Linked DNA regions of Starkeya sp. ORNL1. The protein of the gene in region 2 binds, or shares a complex with, the protein of the main gene of each other region. Links are inferred from orthologs where the notes say so. Each region holds a gene or a part of one and is shown on either strand. Other genes may lie near its edges. The genes, in order: G3545_RS17300 and xseA.

The links.
Region 1: the proteins of xseA (region 2) and G3545_RS17300 are in contact, whole or in part, in a cryo-EM structure (PDB 8TXR), measured with the Escherichia coli proteins. The link is inferred for Starkeya sp. ORNL1 from one-to-one orthologs.

What each region holds. Positions count from the first base shown.
Region 1 is NZ_CP048834.1:3,640,463-3,648,697, forward strand. Bases 1,884-4,697 are described here. They hold G3545_RS17300 (exodeoxyribonuclease VII small subunit), read left to right. Parts: upstream 1,884-3,074; coding sequence 3,075-3,320; downstream 3,321-4,697. Other genes in these bases: G3545_RS17290 (L-threonylcarbamoyladenylate synthase), read right to left, coding at 1,884-1,962; G3545_RS17295 (histone deacetylase family protein), read left to right, coding at 2,131-3,060; G3545_RS17305 (DUF1284 domain-containing protein), read left to right, coding at 3,336-3,800; G3545_RS17310 (DUF1272 domain-containing protein), read right to left, coding at 3,766-4,017; G3545_RS17315 (protein-S-isoprenylcysteine O-methyltransferase), read right to left, coding at 4,030-4,617. Also shown: G3545_RS17285 (cell wall hydrolase), read right to left, coding at 1-653; more of G3545_RS17290, read right to left, coding at 961-1,883; more of G3545_RS17320, read right to left, coding at 4,698-5,867; dxs (1-deoxy-D-xylulose-5-phosphate synthase), read left to right, coding at 6,185-8,122; G3545_RS17330 (hypothetical protein), read right to left, coding at 8,192-8,235. UniProt on the Escherichia coli protein: Bidirectionally degrades single-stranded DNA into large acid-insoluble oligonucleotides, which are then degraded further into small acid-soluble oligonucleotides.
Region 2 is NZ_CP048834.1:3,517,557-3,525,972, reverse strand. What follows is about bases 1-2,995. They hold xseA (exodeoxyribonuclease VII large subunit), read right to left. Parts: upstream 2,285-2,995; coding sequence 716-2,284; downstream 1-715. Other genes in these bases: G3545_RS16745 (glycine--tRNA ligase subunit alpha), read left to right, coding at 2,408-2,995; G3545_RS16755 (DUF2093 domain-containing protein), read right to left, coding at 422-646; moeB (molybdopterin-synthase adenylyltransferase MoeB), read right to left, coding at 1-384. In the rest of the region: more of G3545_RS16745, read left to right, coding at 2,996-3,349; G3545_RS16740 (nuclear transport factor 2 family protein), read right to left, coding at 3,357-3,782; glyS (glycine--tRNA ligase subunit beta), read left to right, coding at 4,043-6,094; G3545_RS16730 (DUF3096 domain-containing protein), read left to right, coding at 6,289-6,432; G3545_RS16725 (DoxX family protein), read right to left, coding at 6,439-6,834; ppdK (pyruvate, phosphate dikinase), read left to right, coding at 7,136-8,416. UniProt on the Escherichia coli protein: Bidirectionally degrades single-stranded DNA into large acid-insoluble oligonucleotides, which are then degraded further into small acid-soluble oligonucleotides.

The DNA.
Region 1 (8,235 bases), 120 kb from region 2 along the record:
GGCCGCGCGGGCGGCGCAGCTGCCGAGGCAGGCGCAGGTGGTGTTGCGGCGGCGGTCCGTGTCTCCGGCGCGCCCCCTATATCGACCACGTCGCCCGGCAGCATGGCGACCGCCTCGTCGCCGGCGGGCGCCGGTGCCCCGGCGCCCGGTTCCTCACCATTGTCCTGGGCGAAGTCATCATATTCGGAGGCGTCGCCGGTGGGATCGCCGGCCTCGATTGCCGCGACCTCGGCGTCGCTGGCCTCGGCAGGATCGGTCCCGATGCCGGCCGTGCCGCTACCCGCGGCTACTGAGGCCGGGCCCGCGCTATTGGTGCCTGGCGAGGGATCGACGGGGCGGGCGGCGAGCGCGAGCGGCAGCCGGTCGGCCTTGGCGTCGCGATTGACGCTGACCGCCAGCGGCACGCGCGGCGGCTCGGGGATGGCGGCGCCGAGCGGGCCCTCCTGCGGCGCCGGCCAGGCAAAGGTCGCGGTCTTCAGCGATGTGAGCGAACTGCCCACCACGAAGATGCGGGCGCGCTCGGTAACTTCAGGTCGGTGGGCGAGGAGGCCGGCGAAGTCCTGATAGCCGACGCTGGTACTCGCGCCGGCGATCAGCAGCACCAATGAGCCAAACAGGACGCCGTGCCGCCGACGCCGACGTGAGACACGCATGGACGCAACGCCTACGCAACAGGACACACATGATCCGGACCGTGGCTTGCCGATCACAGGCAATGCCTCGAATGCCGGACATCTTGGTTGTCGCGCATTAACCTTGCGGGCGGGTTAACGAGAGGGCGTCGGCATGGCCGAACCGTGTCGGCGAAAGGGATTCGACGGGGCAAGCAAAGCGGAATTACCGTTCAATAACAACGTCAGCGGAGAGCCGGGATCGCGTGACGATGAAGTGCGTTTGCGCGATCCCGGATCGGCCTGACGGCCGTCCGGGATGACGACACAATGGAGATGAGTCGGAAAATCAGCGTGGCGCGGCGGCGCGATTGAGCCGGTCGCGGATCGCCTCGCCGAGCCCCTCATGCGGGATCGGCGCCACCGCGATGCCGGTGACACCGGGGGCGTCCAGCGCACGCAGGTGCGCGAACAGGTTCGCCGCCGCCTCGACCAGATCGCCGGTCGGGCTGAGGTCGAGAACGGCGACCGCAGCTTCGCTCCCCGCCGGGCGGGCGCCGGCAAAGCCGAGCAGCGCTTCGCCGGGCCGCACCTCGGCGGCATCGAGCCGCACCGGGACGGACGGCGCATAATGCGAGGCCAGCATGCCCGGAGCGATCGGGGCCTCCCCGGCGGCGCCCTTGTGTGTCGTCCGGCGGGCCAGCACATGGCCCAAAGCCGCCTCGATCGGCCCACGGGCAAGGCCGCCCGGCCGCAGCAGAATGGTGCGCTCACCGGAGCAATCGAGAATGGTCGATTCGATGCCGACCGCACTCGCCCCGGCGTCCAGCACCAGTTCGATCAGTCCGTCGAGATCGGCCATCACGTGGTCGGCGCTGGTCGGCGAGACATGGCCGGAGCGATTGGCGCTCGGAGCCGCGATCGGCCGCCCCGCCGCCTCCAGCACCGCGCGGGCGACAGGATGCGCCGGCACGCGGATGGCAAGCGTCGAAAGCCCGGCACGGGCGAGATCGCAGACCGCGCCTTCGCGCGCCGGCACCACCAGTGTGAGCGGCCCAGGCCAGAAGCGGGCGGCGAGTGCTTCCGCCTCGGCGCTGAAGACGCCGATGCGCCGCGCCGCGGCAAGGTCCGGCACATGGGCGATCAGCGGATTGAACGAGGGCCGCCCCTTCGCGGCATAGAGCCGCGCCACGGCGCGCGGATCGGTGGCGTCGCAGGCGAGGCCGTAGACCGTCTCGGTCGGCAACGCGACGAGGCCGCCGGCGCGCAGCAGGCGCGCGGCCTCATGGATGCCCGCAGCATCCGCCGGCACCAGCCGTGTCCCGATCCGTGTCTGCGCCATCGCGGCCATCGGCGATCCCCGTTGAAGCGCGGCTCGATAGGCGCCCGCCGCGGCGGGGTCAAGGCGGCCCTCAAAAATCCCCGAGCGGCTGCGGCCAAACGTGGCATATCGTGCACCGCAACCCTATAAGACCATGAGCTGCCACGCCCAAAGGCACCGCCGACGAGGACTGCCCTGATGTCGACCCTGCTGATTGCCCATGATGCCAGCCTCAACCACCTGACACCGCCGGGCCATCCGGAACGGCCGGACCGCGTGCGGGCGCTGAACCGGGTGTTCGAGCAGGAGCAGTTCGCCACCCTCGCCCGCGAGCAGGCGCCAATGGGTGCGCGCGAGGACATCGTCCGCGTCCATCCGGAGGATTATGTCGCCGCGCTCGACGAGGCGATGCCGGAAGAGGGCCTGGTGCGCATCGACGGCGACACCGTGATGTCCCCCGGCACCGGCGAGGCGATCTGGCGCGGCGTCGGCGGCTCGGTACTGGCGGTCGACGAGGTGCTGGCCGGCAGGGCGAAGAACGCCTTCGTCGCCATGCGCCCGCCCGGACACCATGCCGAGACCCGCACCCCGATGGGCTTCTGCCTGTTCAACAATGTCGCCATCGCCGCCCGCCATGCGCAGAAGGTGCACGGCATCGGCCGCGTCGCCATCGTCGATTTCGACGTGCACCACGGCAATGGCACGCAGGAGATCTTCTGGAACGACCCGACCGTGATGTACGCCTCGACCCATGAGATGCCGCTGTTCCCCGGCACCGGATCGGTCGGCGAGCGCGGCCTCTCGGACAATATCGTCAATGCTCCGCTGCGCGCCGGCGACGGTGGCGAGCGCTTCAAGCAGGCCTTCGAGGACCGCATATTGCCGCGGCTGGAGGCGTTCGGGCCGGAACTCCTGATCATCTCCGCCGGCTTCGATGCCCACACCCGCGACCCGCTGGCGAACCTCAACCTGCTCGAGGACGATTATACGTGGGTGACGAAGAAGCTGATGGACCTCGCTGAAAAGCACGCGGGCGGCCGGCTGGTCTCGGTGCTGGAAGGCGGCTATGACCTCGAAGGACTGGCCCGCTCGGCGTCGGCGCATGTCATGGCGCTGATGCGCGGGTGAGGCGGGAGAGCATGATGACCGACGCTTCGGATGTGAAGACGCTGAGCTTCGAGAAGGCGCTGGCCGAGCTCGAGACAATCGTCGGCAAGCTGGAAAGCGGCAATGTCCCGCTGGAGGAATCGATCACGCTCTATCAGCGTGGTGAAGCCCTGAAGGCGCGGTGCGACGCACTGCTGAAAGACGCCGAGGCCCGCGTCGAGAAGATCACGCTCAGTGCCGACGGCAAGCCGGCCGGCACCGTGCCGCTGGATGGCGAGTGAGCGGCAGCGCTCGCCGTGACCGTCCGGCTGCGCGCCCATCATCTGCTGTGCCTGCTCACTTATGTCGGCAAGGGTTATACGCCGGCCTTCACCACCAATTACGACGTGGTCGTCGCCCGGCTGAATGCCGGCGAGAACGTGCAATTGGTCGAGGGCCCGGACGACATCTGCGCCCCGATGCTGGCTGATGGCCACCATTGCCTCAATGCCAGCATCGTCGAGCGCGACCGGCAGGCGATGGACGATGTCGCGATGCTGCTCGAACGACCGCTTGCCTCCGGCATGACACTGGCACTTGACGCCGCATTGGTTCGGCTCATGCGGTCAGGCTTCGCCGCCAACGCCACGCGCCAGGCCTACGCGGGCTGCGAATGGTCGGCGCTCTGCACCGGCATCGCCGGAAGCGCGTTCGCCGGCGCGCGGTTGCGCGGCGCGCAAGAAGCTCTCAACCGGCGAGGCGCTCGCGGCAAGCGGGGTTGAACACCCGCTCGGTGGAAGCGGGATTGCGCGCCAGCGCGACCGCCGGGCGTATCGGCCGGCGGACCAGTTCGCCGGAGCAGTTCGGGCAGATCCCATCCAGCACCTCGGCGGCGCACGTCGCGCAGAAGGTGCATTCAAAGGTGCAGATCATGGCGTCGGGGCTGTCAGCCGGCAGGTCGCGGTCGCAGCACTCGCAGCTCGGCCTCAGTTCCAGCATGCCCGCCCCTTCTCAGAATATCCCCGGCACGATGCGCGCGGTGCGCGCGCTATAGGCGCGGTATTCCTCGCCGAACGTGTCGAGCATCATGCCTTCTTCGCGTCCGACGCGGAACGCGAACAATATGCCGAAGCCGATGAAGCCGGCCGGTCCGGCGATCCAGTTAGGGATCAGGATCAGCTGCGCCAGCGCCCACAGGAAGAAGGCGGAATACATCGGGTGGCGCACATAGCGGTAGACGCCACCGGTGATGAGCTTGTGCTTGTCCTTGATCTCCAGCGTCACCGACCAGTTCTTGCCGAGGTCCTTGTGGGTGCGGCGGAACAGCCAGAGCGAGAAGCCGAACACCAGCGCCCCGAGCACCAGCTGCGCGATCGAGAACGGGTAGTTGGCGGATTTCGGGAAGCCGGTGAACACCCAGATGCCGGGAATAATGCCGAGCCCCATGGTCGAGCAGAACAGCAATATGCGCTCGCGCAGCCGGTCGCGGGCATCCACCACCCGCTCGCGCTTCACCCGGCGCTCGAACGGGAAACGTATGGCGTACCAGCCAACGACGCCGATGGCCCAGACGATCTTGGTGGCGATAAGGAGATTCATGCGGCGTCCAGGGCTGCGGAGGTGGGAGGCTGTGGTTCGAACGGCGCGACGGACAGCAGGCGGCCGTCGGGCGTGAAGCGGTTTATCGCACCGTCCTTGTCGGTGGCGAGCACGGCGAACGGCACCGGGCCGAGCGCGATCATGAAATAGTCGTAGGAAGCACGCTTCTCGTTCGCCAGCATGAACTGGTAGTGGATGCGCATCGGGCTCCAGCGGTGCCGGCGGAAATTCTCCCGCATGACCATATGCTTGATGTTGGCATCGCGCAGCAGCGGGCGCGGTCCGTCGAGGCTGAAGCGGCGGTCGAAGCCGGTGCGACGCAGCAGCACGGGGTGGAATTTGTGGAAATTGATGGCGTCGTGCCGCGCCTGGTATTCCGCCCAGGCGAGGCCCGGCAGGTTCGACAGCCGCGCCGCCTCCGCCCGCACCCGCCCGCCCGAGGGATGCAAAGCGAGCTTGGGAATGGTGGCGCCGCAGGTGAGCAGGCAGATGCGCGTGCCGCGCTCGCACAGCTTCGGGTCGAGATCGAGCGCGCGGCCGATCACCCTGAGCACCAGCGTCGCCCCCAGGCTGTGGCCGACCAGGACGATCTCGTCATAGCGCTTGCTGGCGACGCGCTGCACCAGCAATTCCCCGAGCCGATCGAGCCGGGCATCCACCGTCGGGGTCCGGCCGTACATGTAGTTGCGGGCAAGATCCCAGTCATCGAGCGCCTGGTGCAGCCGCCAGCGCCGCCCGGGCTGGTGGAACAGCGCGAAGAACACGCCGATCCCCACCAGCACGCCGCCGATCTCTGGCCATGGCGTAGCCAGGCCATAGCCGAGCCCAAGCATTGCCAGCCAGCCGGCGAGCCATGCCACCCCGGCGAACAGGCCGGTGATGAGATAGGGGAAGAAGAAGAACAGGCCGTAGCGCACGCAGGCCTTCAGGTAGCGCCATGCCGTGCCGGTGAAGAAGAAGTCGCTCAGCGCGTAGAAGCCGCGCCCCAGCCGCACCGGATTCGGCCGCTCGTCGAGCGCGACGACGATATCGTCCCAGCGCAGGATCTCGTAATCGGTCTCGCGCTGCCAGTTCGGCCCGGAGGCGGTCACGCGCCAGCGCGCCGAGGGACCCATCTCGCCTTCAAGCGTGCCATCATCGAGACGCTCCGACACTCGGACATCGAACGACCACAGCTTGGCGAACTTGCCGGCCTGATAGACGAAGCGGCCGTAATGGTAGTCCATGTCGGTCGGGTCATGGCCGGGCATGAACAACATCAGACGGCGCGCCGGCGCCGTGCTGTCATTCCTCGCTTCGCTCCCGGCTTCGCCCTTCATTGCGTGGTTCTAGCGGATGCACGCCATGCGCGCCAATGCCGGGCCGCACAGGCGGGGGCTCTCTCCACATCTGTTGCGCCAATCCGGCGCCGTTCCGGTACCGCCATGCCGTTGCGTGCCAAAGGGCTGAATCCCGGTGCGTTGCGCGCTTCCTTGCCATTGTGTATCCCAGAGGACGTGCAGTCTTCCACGCTCTGCACAGGCGCGGGTGCGCGGCCTTCCGGCCGTGCACCGCATCGGAGACGTCCTTGACCCGCCCCTCGACCCCGCTTCTCGACACTGTCCATGCACCGGCCGACCTGCGCCGCCTGCCCGAGGAACGCCTGGGCGAGCTGGCCGCGGAGTTGCGCGCCGAGACCATCGACGCCGTCTCCGTCACCGGCGGGCATCTCGGCGCCGGGCTCGGCGTGGTCGAATTGACGCTCGCCCTGCACTACGTGTTCGATACCCCGTACGACCGGCTGGTCTGGGATGTCGGTCACCAGAGCTACCCGCACAAGATCCTCACCGGGCGCCGCGAGCGCATCCGCACGCTGCGCCAGGGCGGCGGGCTTTCCGGCTTCACCAACCGGGCGGAGAGCGAATACGACCCGTTCGGTGCCGGGCATTCCTCGACCTCGATCTCCGCCGGGCTCGGCATGGCGGTGGCCCGCGATCTCGATGGTGGCGAAGGGTCTGCGAAGCGCAACGTGGTCTGCGTCATCGGCGACGGCGCCATGTCGGCCGGCATGGCCTATGAGGCGATGAACAATGCCGGGGCGATGGATTCCCGCCTCATCGTCATCCTCAACGACAATGACATGTCGATCGCGCCGCCGGTCGGCGCCATGTCGGCCTATCTGGCCCGGCTGATCTCCGGGCCGACCTACCGCACGCTGCGCGAGACGGCGAAGCAGCTCGCCGGCAACCTGCCGAAATTCTTCGGCCAGAAGGCGGCCCGCGCCGAGGAATATGCCCGCGGCTTCTGGACCGGCGGCACGCTGTTCGAAGAACTCGGCTTCTATTATGTCGGCCCGATCGACGGCCATAATCTCGACCATCTGCTCCCGGTGCTGTGCAATGTGCGCGACATGCAGACCGGGCCGATCCTGGTCCATGTCGTCACCCAGAAGGGCAAGGGCTATCCGCCGGCGGAAGCCTCGGCCGACAAATATCATGGCGTGCAGCGCTTCGACGTCGCCACCGGCGCGCAGAAGAAGGCCGTTTCCAACGCCCCGACCTATACGCGGGTGTTCGCCGACGCGCTGATCGAGGAAGCGCGGCACGACGACAAGATCGTCGCCATCAATGCCGCCATGCCGGCCGGCACCGGGCTCGATCTGTTCGGCGAGGCGTTTCCGACCCGCACCTTCGATGTCGGCATTGCCGAGCAGCACGCCGTGACCTTCGCCGCCGGCCTCGCCACCGAAGGCTACAAGCCGTTCTGCGCCATCTATTCAACCTTCCTGCAGCGCGCCTATGACCAGATCGTCCATGACGTGGTGATCCAGAATCTCCCGGTCCGCTTCGCGCTCGACCGCGCCGGGCTGGTCGGAGCGGACGGCGCCACCCATGTCGGCGGCTTCGACCTGCCGATGCTGGCCTGCCTGCCGGGCATGGTGGTGATGGCGCCGGCCAATGAGGCGGAGCTGGTGCATATGGTGGCCACGGCCGCCGCCTATGATGAAGGCCCCATCGCCTTCCGCTATCCGCGCGGCGAGGGTGTTGGCGTCGAGCGCCCGGCGCGTGGTTCGGTGCTGCCGATCGGCAAGGGCCGCGTGGTGCGCGAGGGCGCGGCGGTGGCGTTGCTCTCGCTCGGCACCAGGCTGGCGGAATGCCTCACCGCCGCCGACCAGCTCGCCGGCTTTGGGCTTTCCACCACGGTGGCCGATGCGCGCTTCGTCAAGCCGCTCGATCGCGAACTGGTCCTGCGCCTCGCTCGCGAGCATGAGGTGCTGGTGACGGTGGAAGAAGGCGCCTCCGGCGGCTTCGGCAGCCAGGTGCTGGGGCTGCTCGCCGAGGTCGGCGCCTTCGATCGCGGGCTGAAGGTGCGCACCCTCACCCTGCCGGACCGCTTCCTGGAACATGATTCACCGGCCGTGCAGCTCGCCGCCGCCGGGCTCGATGCGCGCAGCATCGTCGCCGGCGTGCTTGGCGCGCTCGGCCGCGCCGAAGCGGACGTCCAGGCGGCGCTGCTGAGCGGCTAGAGCATTTCCCGATCAGATGGAATCATCTGGTCGAAGAGGAATTGCTCCAGCTTATTGAAGCTAGAGCGATCACTTCACCGAGGACGGCAGGATCTTCGCCTTCAGGCAGCCGG
Region 2 (8,416 bases):
GTTCTCCGCGGTGATGCGCTCGGCCACTGCCTCCACCACCACATGCGGGTTGAGAGCCGCGATCATCTCCGCCGCGCTCGCCGCCTTGGGCTGGCCGACATTCGGGGTGGTGTGGATAACCTGCCGCTGCAGATTGGACAGCGAGACCTCGTCATCGTCCATCACGGTGAGATGGCCGATGCCGGCGGCGGCGAGATAGAGCAGCGCCGGGGCGCCGAGCCCGCCGGCGCCGATCACCAGCACATGGGCGCGCTTCAGCTTCTGCTGGCCGGGACCGCCGATCTCCCTGAGGATGATATGGCGGGCATAGCGCTCCACCTCCTCGGGCGAGAAGGCGGCGGCGCGGGCGGGCGGGGATGAGCTGGCGGGGGCGTCAGTGGACATGCCGCCTATATAGCCACACCTGCGCCGGGCACCAGACTCAGCGCGCGCCACGCTCCGGATGGAGGCGCGCCATCACCGCCTGCGGGCTGGAATAGGCCTCCTGCAGGTCGACGCTCCAATAGCGCAGCTCGTCGAGCGGGATGGGCTGGCCGGTCACCGCGCAGCGCACGAAGGTGCCGGGCCGCACGACGCGGAAGTCGCCATCGAGATAACGCACCTCGGCTTCGCGCGAGGAGGAGGGAAAGCGTTCGAAGCGGTTCATCCGCTATAAGTTCCTGATATCGATCTGATCCCAGCATAAAGCGCCGGGGCAGGCGGCGACAAGCGCCTGTCAATTCTCGAACAAGGTGGGTTGGTCGGGCGGCGAGCGCAAGCCCGTCTCGCGCGCGTCCTTGTCGCGGGCTTTCGCCGTTCGGCGGCGTGGGGGCGTAGGCGGTTTCACGACGGTTCCCGGCCCGCCGACCACGGCCGGCACGGAGCCATCCGCGAACTGGATATCGAGCGCGTCGCCATTCTGGAGGCTGGCGGCAAGGCGCACCGGGGTGCCTGAGGCATCGCGCACCAGGGCGAAGCCGCGCGCCAGCACGCCCTGATAGGAGAGGGCGTTCAGCATCTTGCCCAGTGCATCGAGGCGGCGTCCGCGCTCGCTAAGCTGGCGGGCGAAGGCGAGGGGCAGCCGCTCGCCCGCCGTGCCGAGCCGCTCGCGGGCGCGGCCGATACGCTCGCCATGCGCGCGGGCATTGGCCTTGAGCGCACTATCGAGCCGCCCGGCAAACAGCGTGAAGCGCTCGCGCCGCCGCTCGATCAGCGCATTGAGCCGGCCGACGCCGAAGCGCGCCTCGACACGGACCAGCATCAACCGGTGCGCCGCGGTATTGGCGCGCAACGCCTTGGGCAGGCGCTGCGAAGCGATGTCGAGCCGCTGCCGGGGCACCGCCAGCAGCGCCTCGCCGCTCGGCAGATGCCGGGCGATCGCCTTCAGGTCGGCCCGGCGCCGGTCATGGCCGCGGGTCATGCAGGCCCGCATCCGGGCACGCAGGCCCTCCACCTCGGCGACGAGTTCCGCGCGCACCGGCACCGCCATCTCGGCGGCGGCGGTCGGGGTCGGCGCCCGCACATCGGCGGCGAAGTCGATCAAGGTCACGTCGGTCTCGTGGCCGACCGCGGCGATCAGCGGGATGTCGCTCTCGGCGGCGGCGCGCACCACCGCTTCATCGCTGAAGCCGAGCAGGTCTTCCAGCGAGCCGCCGCCGCGGGCGACGATCAGCACGTCCGGCCGCGGCACCACGCCGCCGGGGGCAAGCGCGTTGAAGCCGCGTATCGCCGCGGCGACCTCCGCCCCGCAGGTGTCGCCCTGCACCCGCACCGGCCAGACGATGACCCGGCGCGGGAAACGGTCGTTCAGGCGATGCAGTATGTCGCGGATCACCGCGCCGGTCGGCGAGGTGACGACGCCGATCACCGCTGGCAGGAAGGGCGGGCGGCGTTTGCGCTCCGTGGCGAACAGCCCCTCGGCGGCGAGGCGGCGCTTACGCTCTTCCAGCATCGCCATGATGGCGCCGGCACCGGCATAGTCGATCTGCTCGATGACGATCTGGTAGGACGACTTGCCGGGGAAGGTGGTGACGCGCCCGATGGCGACCACTTCCAGCCCTTCCTCCGGTCTCACCCGGAGCCGGCCGAAATTGCCCTTCCACACCACCGCGTCGAGCCGGGCGCCGGCGTCCTTCAGCGAGAAATAGGCGTGGCCCGAAGAGTGCTGGCCGCGAAACCCGGAGATCTCGCCGCGCACGCGCACATGGCCGAAGGCGTCCTCCACGGTGCGCTTCAGCGCCCCGGAGAGTTCCGACACCGTCCAGTCGGGATTGTTGGAAACCGGCGATTCGATAGGGTCGACCATGGATGCAGTCTTAGATGTTTTGGCCGCAAGCGGAAACCAAGGGGCGGGAAGACGCCGCCTTGATCCCTTGCCCGGCGCGGAATAGGTTGCGCCGCCTCAATGAACCCGCCTGGCGCCAATTTCATGATCGACCCTTCGCTGCCGCCTCACATGCGACCCGACCGGTCGTTCCAGGGCCTCATTCTCGCGCTGCAACGCTTCTGGGCGGACAAGGGCTGCGTGATCCTGCAGCCCTACGACATGGAGGTCGGCGCCGGCACCTTCCATCCGGCCACCACGCTGCGCGCGCTCGGGCCGCTGCCGTGGAAGGCGGCCTATGTGCAGCCCTCGCGCCGCCCGAAGGACGGGCGCTATGGCGAGAACCCCAACCGGCTGCAGCATTATTACCAGTACCAGGTGATATTGAAGCCTTCGCCGCCGGACCTTCAGGAGCTCTATCTCGCCTCGCTCGACGCCATCGGCATCGACCTGCATCTGCACGACGTGCGCTTCGTCGAGGACGACTGGGAAAGCCCGACCCTGGGCGCCTGGGGCCTCGGCTGGGAATGCTGGTGCGACGGCATGGAAGTCTCGCAATTCACTTACTTTCAGCAGGTCGCGGGCTTCGAATGCGCCCCGGTCTCCGGCGAACTGACCTATGGGCTCGAGCGCCTCGCCATGTATGTGCAGGGCGTCGAGAACGTCTACGACCTGAACTTCAATGGCCGCGAGGGGGCAGAGAAGGTCAGCTATGGCGACGTCTTCCTGCAGGCCGAACAGGAATATTCGCGGCACAATTTCGAGCACGCCGACACGGTGATGCTGCTGGAGCAGTTCCGCATGGCGGAGGCCGCGGCGGCGAAATATCTCGAAGCCGGGTGGGCCGACGGATCGAAGACCCGCCATCTCATGGCGCAGCCCGCCTATGACCAGTGCATCAAGGCGAGCCACGTCTTCAATCTGCTCGATGCGCGCGGCGTCATCTCCGTCACCGAGCGGCAGAGCTACATATTGCGCGTGCGCGAGCTGGCGAAGGCCTGCGGCGCCGCCTGGCTGGCGACCGCCGCGGGTGGTGCGGGCGCCTAAACCCGCCCTAAGCCCGTGCCGCAGCCGCGGCTGCGGCGCCGTCGAAGATCTCGGTCCACTCCACCGCCTTGCCGTCCTCGAAGCGCCAGAGGTGCGCTATGCCGACCGTTGCGGTCTTGCCGGTGGCGTTGAAGGTCCAGCTGGCCCGGCCGAACATCGCCACCTTGTCGCCATCGGCGATGAACACCTCGGGGCGGAAGAATTGCATCGTCCAGGTGTCGCGCAACTGGTCGAGATAGGCGCTCAGCCGTTCGCGGCCCTGTCCCGGCCGGGTGAATTCGAGCCCGACCTCGTCTGCGCCGATCGTGTTGAGGCGGACATTATCATCCACGATTGCATGCCACATGCTGCAATCGCCGGCCTTGCAGGCATCCCACGCTATGTAAGCGCGCTTCACGCGCGCAACATTGTCTTCACTCCCCACGTCGCTCATGGCTAGCCTCCCCCAGGATCATGTTCGTGAACATGATCGATTCCCAAAGTGGGCGCATGATGTCGTCCGAAAACCGCGTCGCACTTTTCGGCATCATGCCCCAGGTCGCGAACGCGGGATTATCGCGCCAAACGTGCAGCGCCGTCCAATCAAACCCTGTTAGCGTGGTCCCTGGCCTTGACGGCGCGCTGAAGCTGGGCAATTTCGCCCCCGACTTCTCCGGCAACCCTGTCGGGGGTGCCGACATGGTGGCCGCCGCAATGCCTGATCTCCTGCTCGAACTGTTCTGCGAGGAAATCCCTGCGCGCATGCAGGCCACCGCGGCGGACAATCTCAGGAAGCTGGTGACCGATGCGCTGGTGGAGCGCGGCCTGGTCTATGAGGGCGCCAAGGCCTTCGTAACGCCGCGCCGTCTCGCGCTCGCCGTGCATGGCCTGCCTGCCGGCCAGCCGGACACCCATGAGGAGCGCAAGGGCCCGCGCGTCGGCGCGCCGGAGGCGGCGATCCAGGGCTTCCTCAAGGCGGCGGGGCTGGCTTCACTCGATGAAGCGATCGTTGAGTCCGATCCGAAGAAGGGCGAGTTCTATGTCGCCCGCATCCACAAGCACGGCCGGCCGACGCCGGAGGTGATCGCCGACATCGTGCCGGAGATCGTGCGCACCTTCCCCTGGCCGAAATCCATGCGCTGGGGCGAAGCATCCGCGAAGCCCGGCAGCCTTCGTTGGGTGCGCCCGCTGCAATCCGTACTCTGCACCTTCGGTCCGGAGACCGAGGAGCCGGAGGTGGTGCGCTTCGAGATTGACGGGCTGAAGTCCGGCGATGTCACCCGCGGCCACCGCTTCCTCAGCGAGGGCGAGATCAAGGTCCGCCGGCTCGACGACTGGATGGCCAAACTGGAAGCCGCCCATGTCGTGGTCGATCGCGAGCGGCGCAAGGACATCATCCTCAACGACGCCAAGGATCTCGCGCTGGCGCAGGGACTGGAACTGGTCGAGGACGCCGGCCTGCTGGAGGAGATCGCGGGGCTGGTGGAATGGCCGGTGGTGTTGCTGGGCGAGTTCGAGGAGCGCTTCCTCGACATTCCCGACGAGGTGATCCGCGCCACCATCCGCGCCAACCAGAAGTGCTTCGTGCTGAAGGATCCATCGAGCGGCCGGCTGGCGAACCGCTTCGTGCTGGTGTCGAACCTCGTCGCCAGCGATGGCGGCACGGCGATCGTCGCCGGCAATGGCCGCGTGATCCGCGCCCGCCTGTCCGACGCCAAGTTTTTCTGGGACACGGATCGGAAGACGACGCTAGAGAGCCGGCTGGGCAAGTTCGAGAGCATCACCTTCCACGAGAAACTGGGCTCGCAGGCGGAGCGCATCGCGCGCATCGTCAGGTTGGCGCGTGAACTGGCGCCGCGGGTTGGCGCCGATCCAGACCTAGCCGGGAAGGCCGCCCGCCTCGCCAAGGCGGACCTACTGACCGAGGTAGTCGGCGAGTTCCCTGAGGTGCAGGGCCTGATGGGCAAGTACTACGCTCGGCTCGAAGGCCTGCCCGAGGAGATCGCGGCAGCGTCCGAGGAGCACTACAGGCCGCAGGGGCCGTCGGATCGCGTGCCAACCGCGCCGGTCTCGGTGGCGGTGGCGCTTGCCGACAAGATCGACACGCTGGTCGGCTTCTGGTCGATTGACGAGAAGCCGACGGGGAGCAAGGACCCCTATGCGCTCCGCCGTGCGGCGCTCGGCGTGGTGCGGATCGTGCTCGAGAATGGGCTGCGCTTGCGGCTCGGTGCCTTGGTCGATGTCGACCTCCTCTCCTTCTTCGCCGATCGCCTGAAGGTGCACCTGCGCGAGCAGGGTGCCCGGCACGATCTCGTCGACGCTGTCTTCGCGCTCGAAGGCCAGGACGATCTGCTCATCGTCGTTCGCCGCGTCGAAGCGCTCGGGCGCTTCCTCGCCACCGATGACGGCAAGAACCTGCTGGCCGGCTACAAGCGCGCCGCCAACATCCTTCGCATCGAGGAGAAGAAGGACGGCGTCTCCTATGCGGGCCTCGTCGACGCCGACTTGCTGCAGGAGCCGGAGGAGCGCGCTTTGGCCGATGCCATCGCCAGCGCCGTTCCGCGCATCAATGTCGCTTTGGAGCGGGAGGATTTCGAGGGCGCGATGAGTGTCATCGCCACGCTGCGCGCCCCGGTCGATGCCTTCTTCGAGAAAGTGACGGTGAACGCCCCTGACGCCGTGCTGCGCGCCAACCGCCTGCGCCTGCTCGCCGACATCCGCACCGCGACCCGGTCGATCGCCGATTTCGACCGCATCGAGGGTTGAAGCGAACGTCATCCTGAGGTGCCCGGGCAAAGCCCGGGCCTCGAAGGATGCTCACACAGATGGGCGTCTTCTGCTCAGCATCCTTCGAGGCTCGCTTTGCTCGCGCCTCGGGATGACGTCGTAAAATAAGGCGTCAGGGAACCTTCCCTTACCTGCGGCCGTTCTCCGCAGGCCACCCCGCGGAGCCCGTCCCCATGCACCTCGACATCATCACGATTCAGCCGATCGTTGCCCTCATCGCCGGCATCCTGATCCTGGTCATGCCGCGCCTGCTGAACATGATCGTCGCCATCTATCTGATCTTTATCGGTGTCGTCGGGCTCATGGGCAAATTCTAGCTCTGGTCACTTCTTCAGCTGCGCGTCGAGGCTCCACGGCCCGGGGCCGGCGAAGAACAGGTAGAAGAAGACGAAGCAGTACAGCGCAGCCAACTCCCCGCCATTGATGATGGGGAAGAAATTCTGCGGCGCATGCACCATGAAATAGGCGACCGCGGTAAAGCCCGAAGCTATAAAGGCGGCTGGCCGCGAAAACAGGCCGAGCACCAGCAATGTGCCGCAGACCAGCTCGATGAGGCCTGACACGCCAGTCAGCGAGGCGATCTCGACGGGTGGCCGCCCGCTTGGCGGGAAGGACAGGATCTTCTGGGTGCCGTGCTGCAACAGCAGCAGCCCCGACATGAAACGCAAAAGGCTCAGCACGCGCGGCGTCCAGCTCGCCAAGGTCGTTTCCATGGACATGCACAATCCCCGATTATGTTGCACTGGCTCCCGGCCGCTTGCGAAGGTGCCGTAACGCCGCTTCCGCGACAACGCGCCGCGTGCTCACGTTCCGGTGCGCACGTCTGTCTCGCTGCAGTGCGAAGGGATGGATTGAACCGGAACGCGTGAACGGCTAGACCGTATGGTGGAAAAGCCGTCCGGGCGGGTTGCCTGGGCGGGCACCATAGCCTTGATACGACGAGATTTATCGCCGTTTCCGGAATTTCCATTCCACGCCGCGTAAAGGCCGCCGGCCTTGCGCCAACGGGGCATCCACCACATGACGAAATGGGTCTACACCTTCGGCGACGGCACCGCGGAAGGTGCGGCAGGCATGCGCAACCTCCTGGGTGGCAAGGGCGCCAACCTCGCGGAGATGTCCAATCTCGGCCTGCCGGTGCCTCCCGGCTTTACCATCTCGACTGAGGTGTGCACCTGGTATTACGCGCACGGCAACGCCTATCCGGACGAATTGAAGACGCAGGTCGCGGACGCCCTCGCCGATGTCGGCCGGCTCACCGGCCGCACCTTCGGCGATGCGGCGAGCCCGCTGCTGGTCTCGGTGCGCTCCGGCGGCCGGGCCTCCATGCCCGGCATGATGGACACCGTGCTGAACCTCGGCCTCAATGACGGGACGGTGGAAGCGGTGGCCGCCAGCTCCGGCGATGCCCGTTTCGCTTATGACAGCTACCGCCGCTTCATCCAGATGTACTCGAACGTGGTGCTCGATTTCCCGCACCATCATTTCGAGGAGGTGCTGGACGGCTTCAAAGCCGACAACGGCTATAATCTCGATACCGATCTTTCCGCCGATGACTGGAAGGAAATCGTGAAGCGCTACAAGGCGCTGGTCCAGCACGAGCTCGGCACGCCGTTCCCGCAGGATCCGCACGCCCAGCTCTGGGGCGCCATCGGCGCGGTTTTCGGTTCCTGGATGAACCAGCGCGCCATCGTCTATCGCCGCCTGCATTCCATCCCCGAGAGCTGGGGCACCGCGGTGAACGTGCAGGCCATGGTGTTCGGCAATATGGGCGACACCTCCGCCACCGGCGTCGCCTTCACCCGCAATCCGTCCACCGGCGAGAACGCGCTTTATGGCGAGTTCCTCATCAATGCCCAGGGCGAGGACGTGGTGGCCGGCATCCGCACCCCGCAGAACATCACCGAGATCGCGCGCAAGGCGGCCGGCTCCGACAAGCCGTCCATGGAAACCGCGCTGCCGGAGGTGTTCACCGAGTTCACCCGCGTCGCCGGCGTGCTGGAGCAGCACTATCGCGACATGCAGGACCTCGAATTCACCGTCGAGCGCGGCAAATTGTGGATGCTGCAGACCCGCTCCGGCAAGCGCACCGCCAAGGCCGCGCTGCGCATCGCGGTGGAACTCGCCGAAGCCGGCGTCATCACCCGGGAAGAGGCGATCTCCCGCGTCGAGCCGGCCGCGCTCGACCAGCTGCTGCATCCGATGCTCGATCCCAAGGCCGAGCGCCAGGTGATCGGCGGCGGCCTGCCGGCATCCCCCGGCGCCGCCTCCGGCGAGATCGTGTTCTCGGCGGACGAGGCC